2 regions of the Pelomonas baiyunensis genome follow, and region 1 is predicted to be linked to the other one. Evidence: predicted binding sites of a transcription regulator. Region 1 holds the regulator's gene; the other holds the start of a gene.
The links. The regulator sigma-54, encoded in region 1, starts transcription at its own class of promoters, with help from an activator protein. The targets are predictions, from matches to a motif close to TGGCANGNAANCTGCTTT.
Positions count from the first base shown of each region.

Region 2: a site for sigma-54 is predicted at 6,958-6,975, ahead of ACG01O_RS11520 (PEP-CTERM sorting domain-containing protein). Genes of this name have one in related genera too.

Region 1 is NZ_JBIGIB010000004.1:337,036-346,442, forward strand. It holds gene argS (arginine--tRNA ligase) at 1-1,493, shown strand, start outside; gene ACG01O_RS15695 (SPOR domain-containing protein) at 1,490-2,185, shown strand; gene ACG01O_RS15700 (thiol:disulfide interchange protein DsbA/DsbL) at 2,217-2,885, shown strand; gene ACG01O_RS15705 (thiol:disulfide interchange protein DsbA/DsbL) at 2,960-3,607, shown strand; gene lptA (lipopolysaccharide transport periplasmic protein LptA) at 3,690-4,307, shown strand; gene lptB (LPS export ABC transporter ATP-binding protein) at 4,307-5,092, shown strand; gene ACG01O_RS15720 (RNA polymerase factor sigma-54) at 5,345-6,838, shown strand; gene ACG01O_RS15725 (hypothetical protein) at 7,067-7,615, shown strand; gene ACG01O_RS15730 (methyl-accepting chemotaxis protein) at 7,706-9,247, shown strand; gene ACG01O_RS15735 (AraC family transcriptional regulator) at 9,297-9,407, opposite strand, start outside.
Region 2 is NZ_JBIGIB010000003.1:222,537-231,943, forward strand. It holds gene ACG01O_RS11485 (Gfo/Idh/MocA family protein) at 1-933, shown strand, start outside; gene ACG01O_RS11490 (substrate-binding periplasmic protein) at 1,015-1,803, opposite strand; gene ubiA (4-hydroxybenzoate octaprenyltransferase) at 1,800-2,708, opposite strand; gene ACG01O_RS11500 (OsmC family protein) at 2,792-3,202, shown strand; gene ACG01O_RS11505 (glutathione S-transferase N-terminal domain-containing protein) at 3,300-4,025, shown strand; gene ACG01O_RS11510 (aminotransferase class I/II-fold pyridoxal phosphate-dependent enzyme) at 4,029-5,384, opposite strand; gene ACG01O_RS11515 (PRC-barrel domain-containing protein) at 5,519-5,869, opposite strand; gene ACG01O_RS11520 (PEP-CTERM sorting domain-containing protein) at 6,045-6,908, opposite strand; gene ssb (single-stranded DNA-binding protein) at 7,245-7,778, opposite strand; gene ACG01O_RS11530 (sensor histidine kinase) at 7,935-9,038, shown strand; gene ACG01O_RS11535 (LytR/AlgR family response regulator transcription factor) at 9,035-9,407, shown strand, end outside.

The DNA of each region.
Region 1 (9,407 bases):
TCCAGACCTGGGTGCAGTCGCTGGAGATTGCCGGCCCGGGCTTCATCAACATCCGCCTGAAGCCCGCCGCCAAGCAGGCCGTGGTGGCCGAGGTGCTGGCCGCCGGCGAGAAGTTCGGCCACCGCGCTCCGACCGACAAACACGTGATGATCGAGTTCGTGTCGGCCAACCCGACCGGCCCGCTGCACGTGGGCCACGCCCGCCAGGCCGCACTCGGCGACTCGCTGTGCTCCGTCTTCCAGAGCCAGGGCCACCAGGTCACGCGCGAGTTCTATTACAACGACGCGGGCGTGCAGATCGCGACGCTGGCCAACTCCACGCAGATGCGCCTGAAGGGCTTCAAGCCCGGTGACGCTGAGTGGCCCGAGGCCGCCTACAACGGCGACTACATCCAGGACATCGCCGACGCCTTCCTTCAGCGCGAAACCGTCAAGGCCGACGACCGCGAGTTCACCGCCTCGGGCGACGTGGACGACCTCGACAGCATCCGCCAGTTCGCCGTGGCCTATCTGCGCCACGAGCAGGACCTGGACCTGCAGGCCTTCGGCCTCAAGTTCGACAGCTATTTCCTCGAAACCAGCGTCTACAAGGGCGGCCAGCTGGAGAAGACGGTCGAGCGCCTGGTCGCCAGCGGCAAGACCTACGAAGACGGCGGCGCGCTGTGGCTGCGCACCACCGACTACGGTGACGACAAAGACCGCGTGATGCGCAAGAAGGAAGGGGGCTTCACCTACTTCGTGCCCGACGTGGCGTATCACATCAACAAGTTCGAGCGCGGCTACACGCAGTGCATCAACATCCAGGGCACGGACCACCACGGCACCATCGCCCGCGTGCGCGCCGGCCTGCAAGCGGTGGACCTGGGCATCCCGCAGGGCTTTCCCGACTACGTGCTGCACAAGATGGTCACCGTCATGAAGAACGGCGAGGAGGTCAAGATCTCCAAGCGCGCCGGCTCCTACGTGACGCTGCGCGACCTGATCGACTGGACCAGCCGCGACGCGGTGCGCTTCTTCCTGATCAGCCGCAAGGCCGACACCGAGTTCGTGTTCGACGTCGACCTCGCACTCAAGCAGAACGACGAGAACCCGGTGTTCTATGTGCAGTACGCGCATGCCCGCATCTGCTCCGTCATCCGCAAGTGGGGCGGCGACCTGTCCAGCCCGGCCGACCTGAGCCTGCTGACCGCGCCGACCGAGGAGGCGCTGATGCTCAAGCTCGCTGCCTACCCGGACATGCTCACCGGCGCGGCCGCTGGCATCGCCCCGCACGACGTGGCCTTCTACGCCCGCGACCTGGCCGGCGCCTACCACTCCTACTACGCGGCCGAACGCGTGCTGGACCAGACCCCCGAGCTGAGCCGTGCCCGCGTCGCCCTGCTGCAGGCCACCCGCCAGGTGCTGGCCAATGCGCTGGGCATGCTGGGCGTGAGCGCCCCTGAACAAATGAGCCGCGACACTGCGGACACCACGGAAACCTCGGAGAGCGAATGACTGCTGCGTCCAAACCTGCCGGCCAGAAGAACCAGAAGGGCGGCTTCGTTCTGGGGCTGATCGTCGGCCTGCTGGTCGGCCTGGCCATTGCCCTGGGTGTGGCGCTGTACATCACCAAGGTGCCCATTCCCTTTGTGAACAAGGTGCCCCAGCGCACCGCTGAGCAGGACGCCGCCGAGGCCGAGCGCAACAAGAACTGGGACCCGAACGCCCCGCTGGCCGGCAAGGCCGCCCGCAGCGCCAGCGGCGTGGTGAACCCGCCTGCCGCCACCGGCACGGCCCCGGCCACGCCGGCCCCGACCGCCGCCACCACCGCACCCGCTCCGGCCCCGTCGGCCAGCACGGCCGCGCCCGCCCCGGCGCCTGCGGCCAAACCGGCTGCCGCCAAGGCGGACGCCCCGGCGGCCTCTGCCCCAGCCGCCACCGCGCCGCAGGCTGCAGCAGCGGGCGCCGATGGCTACGTGTACTTCGTGCAGGCCGGCGCCTTCACCCGCCCCGAAGACGCGGAATCCCAGAAGGCCAAGCTGGCCATCCAGGGTTTCACCGCCAAGGTCATGGAGCGGGAGCAGAACGGCCGCACCGTGTACCGCGTGCGCCTGGGCCCGTCGGACACCCGGGAAGCCGCCGAAGACCTGCAACGCAAGATTGAGGGGGCTGGCTTCGAGGCCAACCTCGTTCGTGTACAACGCTGACCGCACCCCGTACTGAAGGATGACTGCCGCCATGAAGCGCCGTGATTTCTCTGCCCTGCTCGCCTCGGCCCCGGCCCTGGGCGCCACCGGTTCGGCCCTGGCCCAAGGCGGCCCGGTCGAAGGCCGCAACTACCAGGTCATCAACCCGCCGCTGAGCACCACGCCCGGCAAGATCGAGGTTGTGGAGTTCTTCTGGTACGGCTGCCCGCACTGCTACGCCTTCGAGCCCGCCGTGGAAGCCTGGGCCAAGCAGCTGCCCGCCGATGTGGCCTTCCGCAAGGTGCACGTGGCCTTCCGCGCCAACGTCAAGATCCACCAGCGCATGTTCTACGCGCTGGAAGCCCTGGGCAAAGAAGCCGCCGCCCGCCCCGCCATCTTCAACGCCATGCACCAGCAAGGCCTGGGGCTGGATGACGCCAAGGAGCAAGCCAAGTTCCTGAGCCCGCTGGGCATCGACCCGGTGAAGTACCAGGAGGCCTACAACTCCTTCGGCGTGGCCACCAAGTGCTCGCAGGCCGAAAAGCTGTCCGAGGCCTACCGCATCGACGGCGTGCCCATGCTGGGCGTGGCCGGCCGCTTCCTGACCTCGCCCGGCCAGGCCGGTGTGGGCCTGGGCCAGCGCCTGCCCGAGCATGAACTGGGCGCCCGCGCGCTGCAGATCACCGACTTCCTCATCCAGCGCGCGCGGAACAAGGCATGAGCGCCGCGCCGGGCCGCCCCAAGCACGCGCCCTCCCACCTGACGGCTCCGGCCGTCAGGCCGAAGGGTGCCGTCGTGACTCGCCGCCACGCCACCGCCGCACTGATCGCGGCGGGTTTCGGTCCGGCCGCCTGGGCCCAAGGCACCCCGGTGGAAGGCAAGCACTACGTGCGCCTCGGTCAGCCCCTGCCCAGCACGCCGGGCAAGATCGAGGTCATCGAGTTCTTCTTCTACATGTGCCCGCACTGCAACGCGTTCGATCCGTTGCTGGAAGCCTGGGTGCACCAGCTGCCGGCGGATGTGAGCTTCCGACGCGTGCCGGTGGGCCAGCAGCTGATGTTGAAGCTGCACCAGCGCATGTTCTACGCGCTGGAGGCGATGGGCGCCATGACACCCCAGGTGCACAGCGGCATCTTCAACGCCTTCCACCGCGGGGGCGTGCAAGCCACGGATGAAGCCGCCGTGACGGCCCTGGTGGGCCAGCTGGGCGTGGACACCGCCAAGTTCAAGCAGGCCTTCAACTCCTTCGGCATCCAGGCCAAGGTGCAGCAGGGCAGCAAGCTGGCCGAGCTGGCCGGCGCCCAGGAAGTGCCGGCCCTGGTGGTAGGCGGCCGCTGGCGCACCAGCCCCAGCCTGGCCGGCACACCAGGCCAGAGCGAAGCCACGCAAGGCCAGCAGGCCCTGGCCGTGGCCAGCCAGCTGCTGAAGCTGGCGCGGGCTTGAACGATTCCTGACAGGCTTGCCGCGAGGGAAAGCCTGAGCGGCACGGCAGGCCCCTAGAATGGCCTGCAACTTCCGTGCCGCCATGTCCCGCCACCTGATCTCCTTCGTTCCCGTGCTTGCCCTGGCGCTGGCGCTGCCGGCCGCCCAGGCCGAGAAGGCCGACCGGCTCAAGCCCTTCATCTTCACGCAGGAAAAGCTGGGGCGCGTCGACGCCGTGAACCAGCGCACCGAGCTGCTGGGCAACGTGGTCATCACCAAGGGCAGCCTGCTGCTCAAGGCCGAAAAGGTCGACATGCAGGAGACCCGCGAGGGCTACCACCAGGCGTTCGCCACCGGGGCTCCGGGCCAGCCGGTGAGCTTCCGCCAGGCGCGCGACGTGCCGGGGGAGTCCATCGAAGGCGTGGCCAATCAGCTGGAGTACGACACCCGCACCGAGACCGTGCGCTTCATCGGCAACGCCACCGTGCGGCGCCTGCGCGGCGCGGCCGTGGCGGAAGAAGTGACCGGCGCGGTCATCGTGTACGACAGCCGCACCGAAGTGTTCACGCTGGAAGGCGGCAGCACCTCGCCCAACCCGAACGGCCGCACCCGCATCGTCATGATGCCGCGCGTGCAGCCGGGCGACGACGCCGCGTCGGCCCCGCCGGCCAGCCTGCCGCTGAAGCCGTCCACCACGCTGCAACCGGGCAAGCCCTCGTGATGAGCGCGGCAGCGGTCAGCCCCGCGAACACCGCCGCGGCCTGCGGCAGCCGCCTGGAGGCCGAAGGCCTGGCCAAGAGCTACGGCGTGCGCCGCGTGGTGAAAGACGTGCACGTGCGCGTGGACTGCGGCGAGGTGGTGGGCCTGCTCGGCCCCAACGGCGCCGGCAAGACGACCAGCTTCTACATGATCGTGGGCCTGGTGCGCTCGGACGCCGGCGTCATTCGCATCGACGGCGCCGAAGTGCAGCGCCTGCCCATCCACCAACGCGCGCGCCTGGGCCTGTCCTACCTGCCGCAGGAAGCGTCCATCTTCCGCAAGCTCACGGTGGAGCAAAACATCCGCGCGGTGCTGGAGTTGCAGCAAGACGACGCCGGCCGCCCGCTGTCCAAGGCGCGCATCGACGAACTGCTGAATGGCCTGCTGCACGACCTGTCCATCGACAGCCTGCGCGACAGCCCGGCCCCGGCCCTGTCCGGCGGCGAGCGCCGACGGGTGGAAATCGCCCGCGCCCTGGCCACCCAGCCGCGCTTCATCCTGCTGGACGAGCCTTTCGCCGGCGTGGACCCGATCGCGGTGCTGGAGATCCAGCGCATCATCGGCTTCCTGAAGGCGCGCGGCATCGGCGTGCTGATCACCGACCACAACGTCCGCGAGACGCTGGGCATCTGTGACCGGGCCTACATCATCAGCGAAGGGGCCGTGCTGGCCGAAGGCATGCCCGACGAGATCGTGGCCAACGCCGACGTGCGCAAGGTCTACCTCGGCGAAAACTTCAAGATGTGACGCCATGAGCCCCTCGTCCAGCCTTGCCCCGCTGAACGCGGGCCAGTCTGACCGGTCTTGCAGACCGCGCCGCGCCCTGGGTCGCGGCCCTTCGGCAGGCACATGCCGCCCCCCGGGCGCCATGTGTCCAGCCTCAGCCCCCGAGGGGACGGCGATGCTTGCGGCATGGAGCCGCAAGCACATCGCCCTGGCGGGCCGGCTTGGGCGCGGCCCGGCGCTCGGCCCGCGAAACCTTCATCGCGACGTTGCACCATGAAGCAGACCCTCCAGGTCCGCCTCAGTCAGCACCTGGCGCTGACCCCCCAGCTGCAACAGTCCATCCGGCTGCTGCAGCTGTCCACGCTGGAGTTGCACCAGGAAGTGGAGCAGATGCTAGCCAGCAACCCGTTGCTGGAGACGGAGGAGGAATTCAGCGTCAGCACGCCGGAACTCGCCACCAACGCCCCGGCCGACAGCACCGGCAGCGACAACACGCCCGAAGGCGGCGAGCCGGAAGCCGCCGAGCTCAGCGGTGACGACTTCGGCGGCACCGAGCGCGACGACTGGGAAAACGGCACCGAGCGCGACGACTTCGACGGCATCCGCGAGCTGCCCTCCAGCAGCGGCAGTGCCAGCGGCGACGACGACGGCGAGCGCGAGAGCCAGGAGTCGGCCGAACTCACGCTGGCCCAGCACCTGGCGCAACAACTGGCCGGCCACCACCTGTCGGCCGAAGACCGCGCGGTGCTGCAGTTGCTGATCGAGTCGCTCAACGAAGACGGCTACCTCGAAGACCCGCTGGAAGACATCGCGGCCGGCTTTGCCGAGGACGAGGAAGAGCGCGAGGAGTTGCTGGACCGCCTGCGCTTTGCGCTGCGGCTGCTGCAAAGCCTGGAGCCTGCGGGCATCGGCGCGGCCAACTTGTCCGAGTGCCTGGTGCTGCAGCTGCGCGCGCTGCCCAAGAGCCCGGCGCAGGTGATTGCCATCCTGATCTGCAAGGGTCATCTCGAACTGCTGGCCAAGCGCGACATGCGCCGGCTGATGGCCGAGACCGGCGCCGACGAAGCGCTGCTGCGCGAGGCGCAGGCGCTGATCACGCAACTCGAGCCCAAACCCGGGCGGCGCTTTGCACAAGGCGCGGCCGCGGCCATCGTGCCGGACGTCATCGTGCGCAAGGTGGGGCGCGAGTTCCGCGTGATGCTCAACCCCGAGGTGGCGCCCAAGCTGCGCATCAACGAGCTCTACGCCAACGCGCTGCGCGCCACGCGCGGCGGCATCAGCAACTCGCCGCTGGGCGGGCAGCTGCAGGAGGCGCGCTGGTTCATCAAGAACATCCAGCAGCGCTTCGACACCATCCTGCGCGTCAGCACCGCCATCGTGGAGCGCCAGCGCGGCTTCTTCACCCACGGCGAGCTGGCCATGAAGCCGCTGGTGCTGCGCGAGATTGCCGACGAACTCGGCCTGCACGAAAGCACGATCTCCCGCGTCACCACCGCCAAGTACATGGCCACGCCCTGGGGCACCTTCGAGCTGAAGTACTTCTTCGGTTCGGGCCTGAGCACGGAAGCCGGCGGCGAGGCGTCCAGCACTGCCGTGCGGGCGTTGATCAAGCAGTTCGTGGCCGCGGAAGACACCAAGAAGCCGCTGTCTGACAGCGCGCTGGCCGCCATGCTGGAGGAACAAGGCATCCAGTGCGCGCGGCGCACGGTGGCCAAGTACCGCGAAGGCATGAAGATCGCCCCGGCGAACCTGCGCAAGGCGCTGTAAGCCGCCTCGGGCTGCGGCCCAAACGAGAAAAACTCCCGAACCCCGCCGTTGCGCGCCAAACGCCGCGCTTGCGCTGACCCGAGCAGGCGCGGAGACTCCGCTTCGCGATGCGGTTAGTCCCTGTGACGGAACCGTTCGCAGACCGCCTCGGAACCCCAGCAGTCCGGCGTGAAGTCCGAGCCGAGGCGTCGACCCCGTTCTGGCACCCATCATTCAGGGAGTTTGAAGATGCCCGTTCTCGCACGTCGCTCCTGGCTGGCGCTGGCCGCCGCCGCTGGCCTGTTCACCTGCATCCAGGCGTCCGCCTCGCTGCCTGCCGAGCTGCAAGCCAAGGTGGACAAGAGCAAAGCCAAGCTCGTGGCCCTGGCGGCCGACCCGGCCATGGTGGCCGCCGTGAAGGAAGCCAATGCCAAGGGCGACCCCGGCATGAGCAATGGCAAGTGGGTGGACCTGCCAGACACCGATCCCTTCATCCAGACGCTGCTCAAAACCAAGACCAGCCGGCAGATTGCCGACTGGGAGGCCAAGGACGACACCATCAACAAGCTGGTGCTGCGGGATCACAAGGGCAATCTGGTCGCGGCCAGCGTGCGCCCGCTGATCTGGAACAACGTGGCCCGCCCGGTGTTCGCACAGGCCATCAAGGGCCAGGCCTGGGCGGCCGAAGAGGTCAAGCCGGACCCGTCCACCCAGGTGCCCAGCGTGCAGCTGTCGGCCCCGGTGCTGGACGGCGGCAAGCCCATCGGCGTGCTGCACAGCGCCGTGACGGCCAAGTAAGGCGCCCCGGCCGCGCCGCGGCCCGACCCTGACCCCATCCGGCCCGCTCGCGTGGCCGGCACAGATTCCTCCCGAGGAAAGGATGCCGTGATGCTCACCTCGTTGAAAGTGGGCCCACGCCTAGTGCTGGGCTTTGCCCTGGTGCTGGCGCTGCTGGGCATTGACAGCATGTTGGCCCTGAGCCGCCTGGCCGCGTTGAAGGCCGACTTGGCCGCCGTGACCGGCGAGGCGCCCGAGCGCCTGGCCAGCAAGTTGCGTGACCTGGCGCGCTACCAGAGCGTGACGATCCGCGACGTCATCATGCAGGACGACATGGCCTTCAAGAAGAAGGAGTTCGACCTGATGAAGGCCGCGCGGCAGGACTACGACAAGACCGCGCAAACGCTGGCCGGCATGGTGCAGGACGAGCCCGCCCGCGCTGCCCTGGCCCGCGCCGCGACTGCGCTGGCCGGCACGAAGGGCCTGATCGAGAAGATCGTGGACCTGACCATGAACGACGACATGGCCGGCGCCTCGGCCATGGTGCGCGACCAGTTGCGCCCCGCCCAGCAGGCCCACGTGCAGGCGCTGGATGCGGTGATCGAAACCATCCAGGCCGCGTCCCACGAACGCGACCTTGCGGCCACGTCGGCCTACCGCACGTCGGTGGCGTTGATCATCGGCCTGTCCCTGGCGGCGCTGGCCGTGGGCGCGGTGGTGGCCTGGCGCATCCAGCTCAGCATCACGCGGCCGCTGGCGGAGGCGGTGTCGGTGGCGCAGTCCATCGCCGAGGGCGATTTGTCGCGCGAGATCCGCATGCAGTCGGGCGACGAGGTGGGGCGGCTCATGCAGGCGCTGGCCGCCGTGAACACCGACCTGAGCCGCATCATGCTGGAGGTGCGCACGGCGGCCGACACCATGCAGACGGCCACGCTGGAAATCGCCGCCGGCAACACCGACCTGAGCCAGCGCACCGAGCAGCAGGCTGCCAACCTGGAGGAGACCGCCTCGTCCATGGAAGAGCTGACCGCCACGGTGCGCAACACGGCCGACACGGCGCAGAGCGCGTCCGACCTGGCCCGCAACGCCAGCACCGCGGCCGACCGCGGCGGCCAGGTGGTGAGCCGGGTGGTGGACACCATGCAGGCGATTTCGCAGAGCTCGCGCAAGATCACCGACATCATTGGCGTCATCGACGGCATTGCGTTCCAGACCAACATCCTGGCGCTCAACGCCGCGGTGGAAGCCGCGCGGGCCGGCGAGCAGGGGCGCGGCTTCGCGGTGGTGGCCGGCGAGGTGCGCAGCCTGGCGCAACGCTCGGCCGAGGCCGCCCGCGAGATCAAGTCGCTGATCGGCGCCAGCATGGAGAACGTCGAGAACGGCAGCACGCTGGTGGCCGATGCCGGCAGCACCATGACGGACATCGTGGGGCAGGTGCAGAAGGTCAGCCGGCTGATCGACGAGATCAGCCAGGCCACGGTGGAGCAGACCCGCGGGCTGGCTCAGATCAACGAGGCCGTCACGCAGCTGGACCAGATGACCCAGCAGAACGCCGCGCTGGTGGAAGAAAGCGCCGCGGCGTCAGGCAGCCTCAGCCAGCAGGCCGAACGGCTGGTGGGCACGGTGGGCATCTTCCGCCTGCGCAACGCCTGAGCCGGCGGGAGGCGGGCGGGGTCTCGCCCGGAGGCCGGCCGGTGGCGGGTCAAGCCGCGTCAGCGCTGGACCCCAGCGCCGCCTTGCGCCACGCCCGGGGCGACTCGCCCGTGTGCGCCCGGAAGGCGCGTGACAGCGCCGCCTCGCCGCCGTAGCCCAC
Region 2 (9,407 bases), on a different contig from region 1:
CTGGCGGCGGTGTTCGCGCGCGACGCGGCCAAGGGCCAGGCCTACGCCCAGCAGTGGCAGCGCGCGGGCGAGGCACCCACGTGGGTGACGACGCAGCTGGCCGAGTTGCTGGCCAGCGCTGAGGTGGACGCGATCTACATCGCCACGCCGCATTCCCACCATGGCGACTACGTGCGCGCCGCGCTGGAGGCCGGCAAGCCCGTGCTGTGCGAGAAGCCGCTGGTGACCACCCGCGCCGAGGCACAAGCGCTGGTGGACCTGGCCCGCTCGCGCGGCGTGTTCCTGATGGAGGCGCTGTGGACGCGCTTTCTGCCGGCCTACGACCTGGCTGGCCGGCTGCTGCGCGAGGGCGCCATCGGCGAGCTGCGCGCCATGCAGTCCAGCTTCTGCTTCTCGGCCGCGTACGACCCGTCGCACCGCAACTGGAACCCCGCGCTGGCCGGCGGCTCGTTGTGGGACATCGGCATCTACAACCTGGCCGTCACGCGCTGGGTGCTGCAGCAGTTCCACGGCGGCGTGTGCCCGGAGCCCGAGCGCATCGAGGTGGCGGCCACGCTGGCGCCCACGGGGGTGGACGCGTCCGTCACGGCCACGCTGCACTTCCCGGGCGGCGTCACCTCGCAGTTCCGCTGCGGGTTCGACGCGTCGTCGCTGAACGCCTTCGAGGCCCAGGGCTCGACTGCGGCGCTGCGCTTCCCGGTGGACTTCTGGCAGGCCGAAGCCGTGGAGCGCGTGACGCGCAAAGCCCCGGTGGAGCGGCTGGAGGCGCCGTTCGCCGTCAACGGCTTCGAGGGCGAAATTGCCGAGGCGCAGGCCTGCATCCGCGCCGGGCAGCTGGAAAGCGCCCGCATGCCGCACGCCGAAACCCTGGCCCTGGCGGGCTGGATGGACGCGATTCGGGCGCAGTTTCCCGGCGGCGTGAACAAGGCCTGAGGCGCCGCCCGCAGGCGTCAGCCTTCACCCTCAGCCCGCGCTTCAGCCAGCGCCTTCTGCCCGCGCCTTCTGCCCGCACCTTCAGCGCACGTAGCGCCGTTCGATGCGGGTGATGCTGCCGTCGCGCAGCATCGCGGCCAGGCCGGCGTCCATGGCGGCTTGGGCGGCGGCCGCGCGCGGGCTGGCTTTGGCGAAGGCCATGTAGGTGGGCTCGGGGTTGAAGTGCTGCAGCGGCTGGCGCTCCAGCCGGTCGGCCAGACCGAGTTGCCGAATCTCCCAGGCGCCCACCAGCGCGGTCACCAGCACCACGTCGGCCCGCTGCTGCTCCACCAGCTGCACGGCCGCACCCACGTCGCGGGCATGTTCCAGCTGGCCGGCGGCCTGGTCCAGCACCACTTGCGGGTACAGATAGCCGGCGCTCAGCGCCAGGCGCAGGCCGTGCAGGTCGGCCAGCTTTTCCAGCTTCAGCCCGGCGCCGCGGCGCGTGTAGAAGTGGTAGCGCTTGCCGGCCCGGTAGCTGGTGCTGAAGCGCAGGAAGCGCTCGCGGTCGGCGCTGTGGTTCACGGTGGTGGTGAAGTCCGCCTGGCCGTGCTCCAGCATGAACAGCGCGCGCTTCCACGGCACCCACTGCAACTCCACCGCGCCGGTGTAGCCGCCGCGCCGCAGGGCTTCGCGGGCGATGTCCACGTCGATGCCTTCACCGCTGCTGTGGCCGGCCGGGTTCACCAGCGGCGGGTACACGGTGTTCACCAGCAGCAGGGGTGCGTCCTGCGCACCGCTGGCCGGGCTGGTGGGTTGCGCCCACGCACGGCCCAGCGTGGCCCCGGCCAGCGTGCCGGCCGCCTGCAGCCAACGGCGCCGGGTGTTCATCCGCGCAGCGCCAGGTCCAGCACCGTGCCGGCGAACACCGCAAACCCCACCCAGTGGTTGGCGCGGAAGGCCCGGAAGCAGCCCTCGCGGCTGCGGTCCCGGATCAAGGTGTAGTGCCACAGCGCCTGTGCGGCCGCCACGGCCACACCGCCCAGGTACCAGCGGCCCAGGCCCAGATGCAAGCCCAGCGCCGCCCACAGCGCCAGGTACAGCGCGTAGAAAGCCATGATGCCCGCCACATCCCAGCGCCCCAGCGCAATGGCGGAGGAGCGGATGCCGATCTTGAGGTCGTCGTCGCGGTCCACCATGGCGTACTCGGTGTCGTAGGCCAGCACCCAGAACAGGTTGGCCACCAGCAGCCCCCAGGCCGACCACGGCACCGAGCGCAGGTGCCATTCCATGCCGCCCTGCGCCGCGGCAAACGCCATCGGGATGCCGAACGAAAACGCCACGCCCAGCACCGCCTGCGGCATGGCCAGCACGCGCTTGGCAAACGGGTAGGCAATCGCCACGGCCAGCGCGGCAAAGCTCAGCAAGATGGCCGGCGGGTTGGTTGTCAGCACCAGGCCGAACGACACCAGCGCCAGCGCTGCGCCCAGCCCCAGCGCCTCCTTCACCGACACCGCGCCGGTGGTGACCGGCCGTGCGGCGGTGCGCTTCACATGGCGGTCGAAGTCGCGGTCGGCCACGTCGTTCACGCAGCAGCCGGCCGAGCGCATCAGCACCGTGCCCAGCGTGAACACCGCCAGCAAATGCCAGCCGGGGAAGCCGTCGGCCGCCATCCACAAGGCGGCCAGCGTGGGCCACAGCAGCAGCAGCCAGCCGGCCGGGCGGTCCCAGCGGATCAGCTGCAGGTAAAGCGAAAGCCGCGACGGCGCCGCGGCCACAGGAAGCGAGGTGGACATGGGGGCATTTTCACGCGCCCGGCGCTGGGCGGGTGGGCATAGTGGGCGGTGGTTTCCAACCCTTGATCACTCCGGAGGCATGCATGCAGATCTCGGCCCAGGTCCACAACACCGCCACCACCCACCAGGCCACCGTGGCCACGCAGGGGCGGGCGCAAACCGTGGCGGTGCCCGGCCGTGCGGGCGGTGGGTCGGGCCTCAACGGCGGCGAGCTGCTGATGCTGGCCCTGGCCACCTGCTACTGCAACGACCTCTACCGCGAAGCCGCGCGCCTGCAGATCGAACTGACCGCGGTGGAGGTCGAGGCGCAGGCCGAGTTCGACGGCATCGGCCTGGCCGCGCGTGACGTGCGCTACCGCGCCCGCATCCAGTCGCCCGATTCGGCCGAGCGCATCGAGCAGCTGCTGCGCGAAACCGACGCGGTGGCCGAGGTGCACAACACCTTGCGTCGTGGCGCGCCGGTGCACCGCCAGCCCTGGCCCGACGCCGGCTGACCGCCTGCCGCCTCCGTGATGCCCGCGCCACAGCGGGGCTTTGCGCCGTCGCCCTACATTGACCTGCCCCTCACTGCAGTTCCATCGCCTGACCGCCATGACCCACCCGCACGCCGCGCCGCTCACCTTCCCGCACGACTTCCCCGTCACCCGCAAATGGCCCGCCGCCCACCCGGACCGGCTGCAGCTGTACTCGCTGCCCACGCCCAACGGCGTGAAGGTGTCCATCGCGCTGGAGGAGCTGGGCCTGCCCTACGAAGCCCACGTGGTGAGCTTTGCAACGAACGACCAGCTCAGCCCCGAGTTCCTGTCGCTCAACCCGAACAACAAGATCCCCGCCATCCTCGACCCCAACGGCCCCGGCGGCCAGCCGCTGCCGCTGTTCGAGAGCGGCGCCATCCTGCTCTACCTGGCCGAGAAAACCGGCCGCCTGCTGCCGGCCGACACCGCCCGCCGGTACGAGGCGCTGCAGTGGCTGATGTTCCAGATGGGCGGCGTGGGGCCGATGTTTGGCCAGGTCGGCTTCTTCCACAAGTTCGCCGGCAAGGAGTTCGAGGACAAGCGCCCGCGCGACCGCTACGTGGCCGAGGCCCGCCGCCTGCTGGGCGTGCTGAACCGCCACCTGCACGGCAAGACCTGGCTGGTGGGCGACGACTACACCGTGGCCGACATCGCCACCTGGCCCTGGGTGAACAACCTCATCGGCTTCTACGGCGCCGCTGACCTGGTGGGCTATGCCGAGTTCACCGAGGTGCAGCGCGTGCTGCAAGCCTTCCTCGCGCGGCCGGCCGTGCAGCGGGGCTTGGCGGTGCCGGCGGGCTGACCCTCACTGCAAGCCCGTCATCCCCCGCGCCTTGGCCAATGCATCGGCCACGATGTGCGCCGCGGTGGCGCACAGGGCCGGCGTGTGGTCGGCCATCACCTGCATGCGCAGCCGGGCGCTGTTCAGTGACACCGCGGGGTACTCCACCAGGTTGGCCAGCAGGCCGGCGGCGCCCATTTCGCGGCAGGCCACGCGGGCCAGGGCGTCGGGGCCCAGCATCACCGGCACGATGGGCGAGGGTTGGCCCAGCACCTCGATGCCGTGCGTGCCCAGCGCGCTGCGCAGCGCCAGGATGGCCTGCATCAGCCGGTCGCGGCGGGCGGCGCCTTCGTCGCTGCGCACCAGCCGCAGGCAGGCGCGCACCACGGCCACCTGCACCGGCGAGAGCGCGTTGGAGAAGGTGTTGGGTGCGGCGTAGAAGCGCAGGTACTCCTTGATCGCCCGGTCATGGCAGGCCACGAAGCCGCCGTTGGACGCGAAGGTTTTGGAAAACGAGCCCATCACCAGGTCCACCTGGCCCAGCAGCCCCTGCAGCTCCAGCTGGCCGCCGCCGCTGGCGCCCAGGCTGCCCAGGTCGTGTGCCACGTCCGCCAGCAGCAGGGCGCCGTGCGCGCGGGCCAAGGCCTGCAGGCGGGCGAGGTCGGGCGCGTCGGCGTCCATCGAGAAGCAGCCCTCGGTCACCACCAGGATGCCGTTGTGCGGGTCGCGGCGGCGCACGCGTTGGAGCAGGCGCTCGACATGGTTCACGTCCAGGTGGCGGTGCAGGTGGATGTGGGGCGTGGCGGCCTTCGCGCCTTCGTGCAGGCAGTTGTGGGCCAGCTGGTCGATGATGACGTGGTCGGTCTCGCGCACCAGGCCCTTGATGGCGCCAAAGCCCGCGGCCCAGCCGGTGGGGAACAGCAGCACCTCGGGCATGCGCAGGTGCTCGCCCAGTTCGGCTTCCAGCGCGGTGGTTTCTTCCACGTTGCCGGCCAGCGCGGTGGAGCCCGCGCTGTGCACGCCGTAGCGGTCCATGGCCATCAGCGCCGCGGCGCACACCTGGGGGTGGCGGGCCAGCGAGAGGTACTCCTGCGACGAGAAATTCAGCCCCGCGTGGCGTTGGCCGTCCAGCAGCGTAAGTTCTGCCGTGGCGCCGGGGCGCCCGCCCAGCCGCTTGCCGTACGGGAACACGCCGTGCTGCGTGCGGTGCTGGGCCCAGGCGTGAAAGGCCTGCGCCTTGGCGGCGAGGTCGGTGCCGGGCTGGGTCAGGAAGTCGAACGAGGAGCCGCGCAGCTCGGCGCCGAGGCCCGGGGTTGGCGGCTCGGTGGTGACGGGCGCGGGGGCGTTCTCGGTGGTGGGGCGGTCCAGCAGGTCGTCCATGTGCACTCCTCAAGCCATGACGTGCAGAGGGGCGCACTGTGCGGACGAACACCGCCCCTGACATCCGCACTTTTGGCGAGTGCGGTGGGGCGTCAGGGGCGGCGAGGTTCAAGCGGACGCAGGGTCCACCCGCGTCAGACCCACCAGGACGAGCCGTAGTGGTCGTACACCTTGCGGCCGTAGTCGTCGGTGTAGGTCGGGGTGTCGTTCAAGGCGTAGCGCGGGGCGTTTTCCAGCTGCTCCTTGCTCAGGTGCACGACATAGCCGTCCTTGCTGGTGTCGTACTTGAGCTGGTCCCACGGCAGGGGGTAGCGGTCGCTGCCCAGGCCCAGGAAGCCGCCGAACTCCAGCGCGGCGTAGCGCACGCGGCCGCTGTGCTTGTCGATGAGCAGGTCATCGATGGAGCCGAGCTTGTCGCCGCTGGGGCTGTAGACGTTGGTGCCTTCGACCTTGGACGACGAGATGGTGGAACTGATGGAAGCCATGCGGAATCTCCTGAAGTGGCAACACGGGGACGCGGCGGCCCGAACTGGCCGCGGCGTGGGTGCGTGAGCACCGTGCAGTCACTGTGCGACCGGCGCGCGGGGCGGCGGGTCGGTCGTGGAGGCGATGGGCTGTAGGAGGAGACCGGGCCCGGCCTGTCAGTGCCGGGCCCCCAAGTCAGGGTCGCTGAGCGCGGGCGCGCAGCACCACGAACATCAGGCCTGCAGCGAACAGGGCGTAAGTCTCGGGTTCAGGAATGGGTGCCAGCAGTTCGGAGCTCTTGATGGTTTCTGTCGTGACCGAGCTGACGTTCTGCACCACGTCGCGTGCGTTGTAGTTGCCCGACTCCAGGCTCAGGCTGAAGCTGCTCAGGTTGACGGCACTGTCGGCCCAGGTGGCCACTTCGATCGTGGTGGAACCGGCGGCCAGACTCAGAGATTGCCAGGCCGAACTCCAGAACGTGCTGCTGGGTGTGTCGACGCTTTGGTTGGTCTGCAGGGCCGTCCAGGTGCCGCTGCCAGCGGTGCGCAGGAAGAACGAGGGCAGGGCCGGCACCGCATTGCCAAAGGGTGAGCTGATCGGTACATAGCTGCCGCTGGTGTTCAGAGACAGCCAGCCGCTCTGGAATTGAGATGCGGTCACGGTCGCACTGAAGGTGATGAACTCTGGGTTCGCCGTGTTGCCCGTCAGGCTCTGCTTCAGCGAAAACTGGTCGTACGTGGCGAAGTGATCCGTGGTGGTCGTCGTCGTGGTGCTGACCTCCACCCACTGCGCCAGGCCGGCCGTGGTGGCGGTGGGCGCCACGACCACGCGCTTCACCAGCTGCGACACCGTCGAGGTGCTGGTGTCCGGCAGGCCCAACATGGACTCGACGGCTCGAGACGCCTGGACCGAGGCCGGGCCGTCCAGGGCCACGCCGCTGGAGGTCCAGGCGCCGGGCGTGACCACCACCACGGGCGGGGTGACAGCGGCGTGGGCGGGTGCCACGGGGGCCAGGGCGGCAAGGCCGAGGGCGGTTGCAAACACGAGGTTCAAGCGCATGGACATTCCTCCGGTGGACCGTTGTGGGTTCTCGAACGTCACATCCGCTGTAGCGGACTTCGTGCCAGCTTGAACAGCACCCCCGCAAGCGCGGGGTGTTGGGCGGGGTTTGCAGGGCGTCAGCGCGTTAGCGGCGCGCGGCGAGGTGCGGTTGGGCTCGGGCGGACGGGGGCGTGGGGCCGTGCTGTCGCACCGCAAGGCACAGGCGTTGTGCACACGCCGCCCCGCTGCGGTGCACGGTGGCGTGCCGCAAGGCGGTGCGCACAGGCGAAAAAAAGCCCGTGGGGGTGCCACGGGCTGCGGGTGCGCAAGCGGCGCGGAGGCCGCCGCGATGGGTCAGAACGGAATGTCGTCGTCCATGTCGTCGAAGCCGGTCGACGCCTTGGGGGCCGGCGCCGGGGCGCGCTGGGGTGCCGGGCGCGGGGCGGCCGGGCGGGCGGCTGCGCGGGGGGCGCCGCCGCCGAAGTCGTCACCGCCGCCGCCACGGCTGTAGCCACCGCCGCCACCGCCCATGTCGTCGCCACCGCCGGCGCCGTCACGGCCGCCCAGCAGCTGCATGGTGTCGGCAATGATTTCGGTGGTGTAGGTGTCGCGGCCTTCCTTGTCTTGCCACTTGCGGGTCTTCAGGCGGCCTTCGATGTAGACCGGGCGGCCCTTCTTCAGGTATTCGCCGGCAATTTCAGCCAACCGGTCGTTCATGACGACGCGGTGCCATTCGGTTTCTTCCTGGCGCTCGCCGGACTCGCGGTTCTTCCAGTTGCGGGTGGTGGCCACGCTCAGCGTGCACCAGGCACCGCCGTTGGGGTTGTAGCGCAGCTCGGGGTCGCGGCCCAGGTTGCCGATGAGGATGACTTTGTTGACGCTGGCCATGGCTCGTCCGAATTCGATGGGGAAGGGGTGGAATTATGCCGGGCAGGCCCTCCCTGCCCTGTCAGCAACACCCCGCAGACCGCATCCCGCACCCCGGGAGCCGCACTTCGTCTCCCCCGCCCCCGGGCGGGCCGGGGGCGTCCCTAAGATGAAGCCATGAACCCCGTCACCCCGCCCGCCGCCCCCCGCCCTGGCAACCGCCGGCTGTGGCTGGCCTATGCCGGCTGCTGCGTGCTGGCGTGGTGCCTGTTTGTGCTGGCGGGCAGCGAGTTCGACCGGGGCCTGGACCCGTTCTGGCTGGCCGTGTACCAGGCCACCACCATGCTGTGGGCGCCCATGGTGCTCGGCATGGCGGTGTGGCCGGTGGCGCGGTGGCTGCATGCAGCACCCATTGGCCTGGCGCCGGTGGCGCTGGCCCACACCGGGGCGGCGCTCGCGTTTGCCGGGCTGTGGCAGGGCGGCGAGTTCGCGGTCAACACCGTGCTGTTCGGGGGCGACCACGCCGGCGCGGTGCTGCTGGCCGGGCTGCTGTGGCGCTCGGTGTGGGGCGTGGTGGTGTACGCCGCCATCGCCACCGCGTTCACGGCAGTGCTGCAGGCGCGCTCGGCGCGGGCCGCGGCCATCCACGCGGCGCAGGCCGAGAGCGCGCTGGCCAAGGCCGAGTTGTCGGCCATCAGCGGCAAGCTCAACCCGCACTTCCTGTTCAACACGCTGAACGTGCTGATCGCCCTGACCCGCAAAGACCCCGCCCGGGCCGAGTCAGCGCTGATGCAGTTCGCCACCATGCTGCGCTACGTGCTGGACAGCAAGCGCGGCGCCGAAGACCGGGTGCTGCTGACCGACGAGCTCGACTTCCTGCGCGACTACCTGGCGCTCGAGGCGCTGCGGCTGGGCCCGCGCCTGCGCGTGGAGTGGGCCGTGGAAGAGCGCGTGCTGGCGGACGAGCTGCCACCGCTGACGCTGCAGCCGCTGGTGGAAAACGCCATCCTGCACGCGGTGGCGCTTCGCAAGGGCGGCGGCACTGTCACCATCAGCGGCCGCCGCAACCTCACCAACCAGGGGCTGGAGCTGACCGTGGCCGACGACGGCCCGGGCTGCGAGCCCGAGGCGCTGCTACCCCAGCCCGGCCAGCGCCGCGGCGTGGGCCTGGCTGCGCTGCAAAAGCGCTTTGCGCTGGACTTCAACGGCCAGGCCCGCATGCACATCCACACCGCCCCCGGCGCGGGCTTTCGCGTCGACCTTTTCATTCCGCAGCCATGAACACGATCACCACGGTCTTGATTGCCGAAGACGAACCCCTGGCCGCCGAGGCGCTGGCCGACTGGGTGAAAGACACGCCGGGGCTGCGCCTCGTGGCGGTGTGCGAAGACGGCGACGACGCGCTGGCGCAAATCCGCGCGCTGCAGCCCGCGCTGGTGCTGACCGACATCCAGATGCCCGGCCTCACCGGCCTGCAGGTGGCCCAGGCGCTGCAAGGGCACGACTGGGGCGCGGGCCAGCCGCCGCGCATCATCTTCACCACCGCGTACGACCAGCACGCCCTCACCGCGTTCGAGCTGCACGCGGTGGACTACCTGCTCAAGCCCTTCTCGCGCGAGCGCTTCGACGAAGCGATTGCCCATGCGCTGC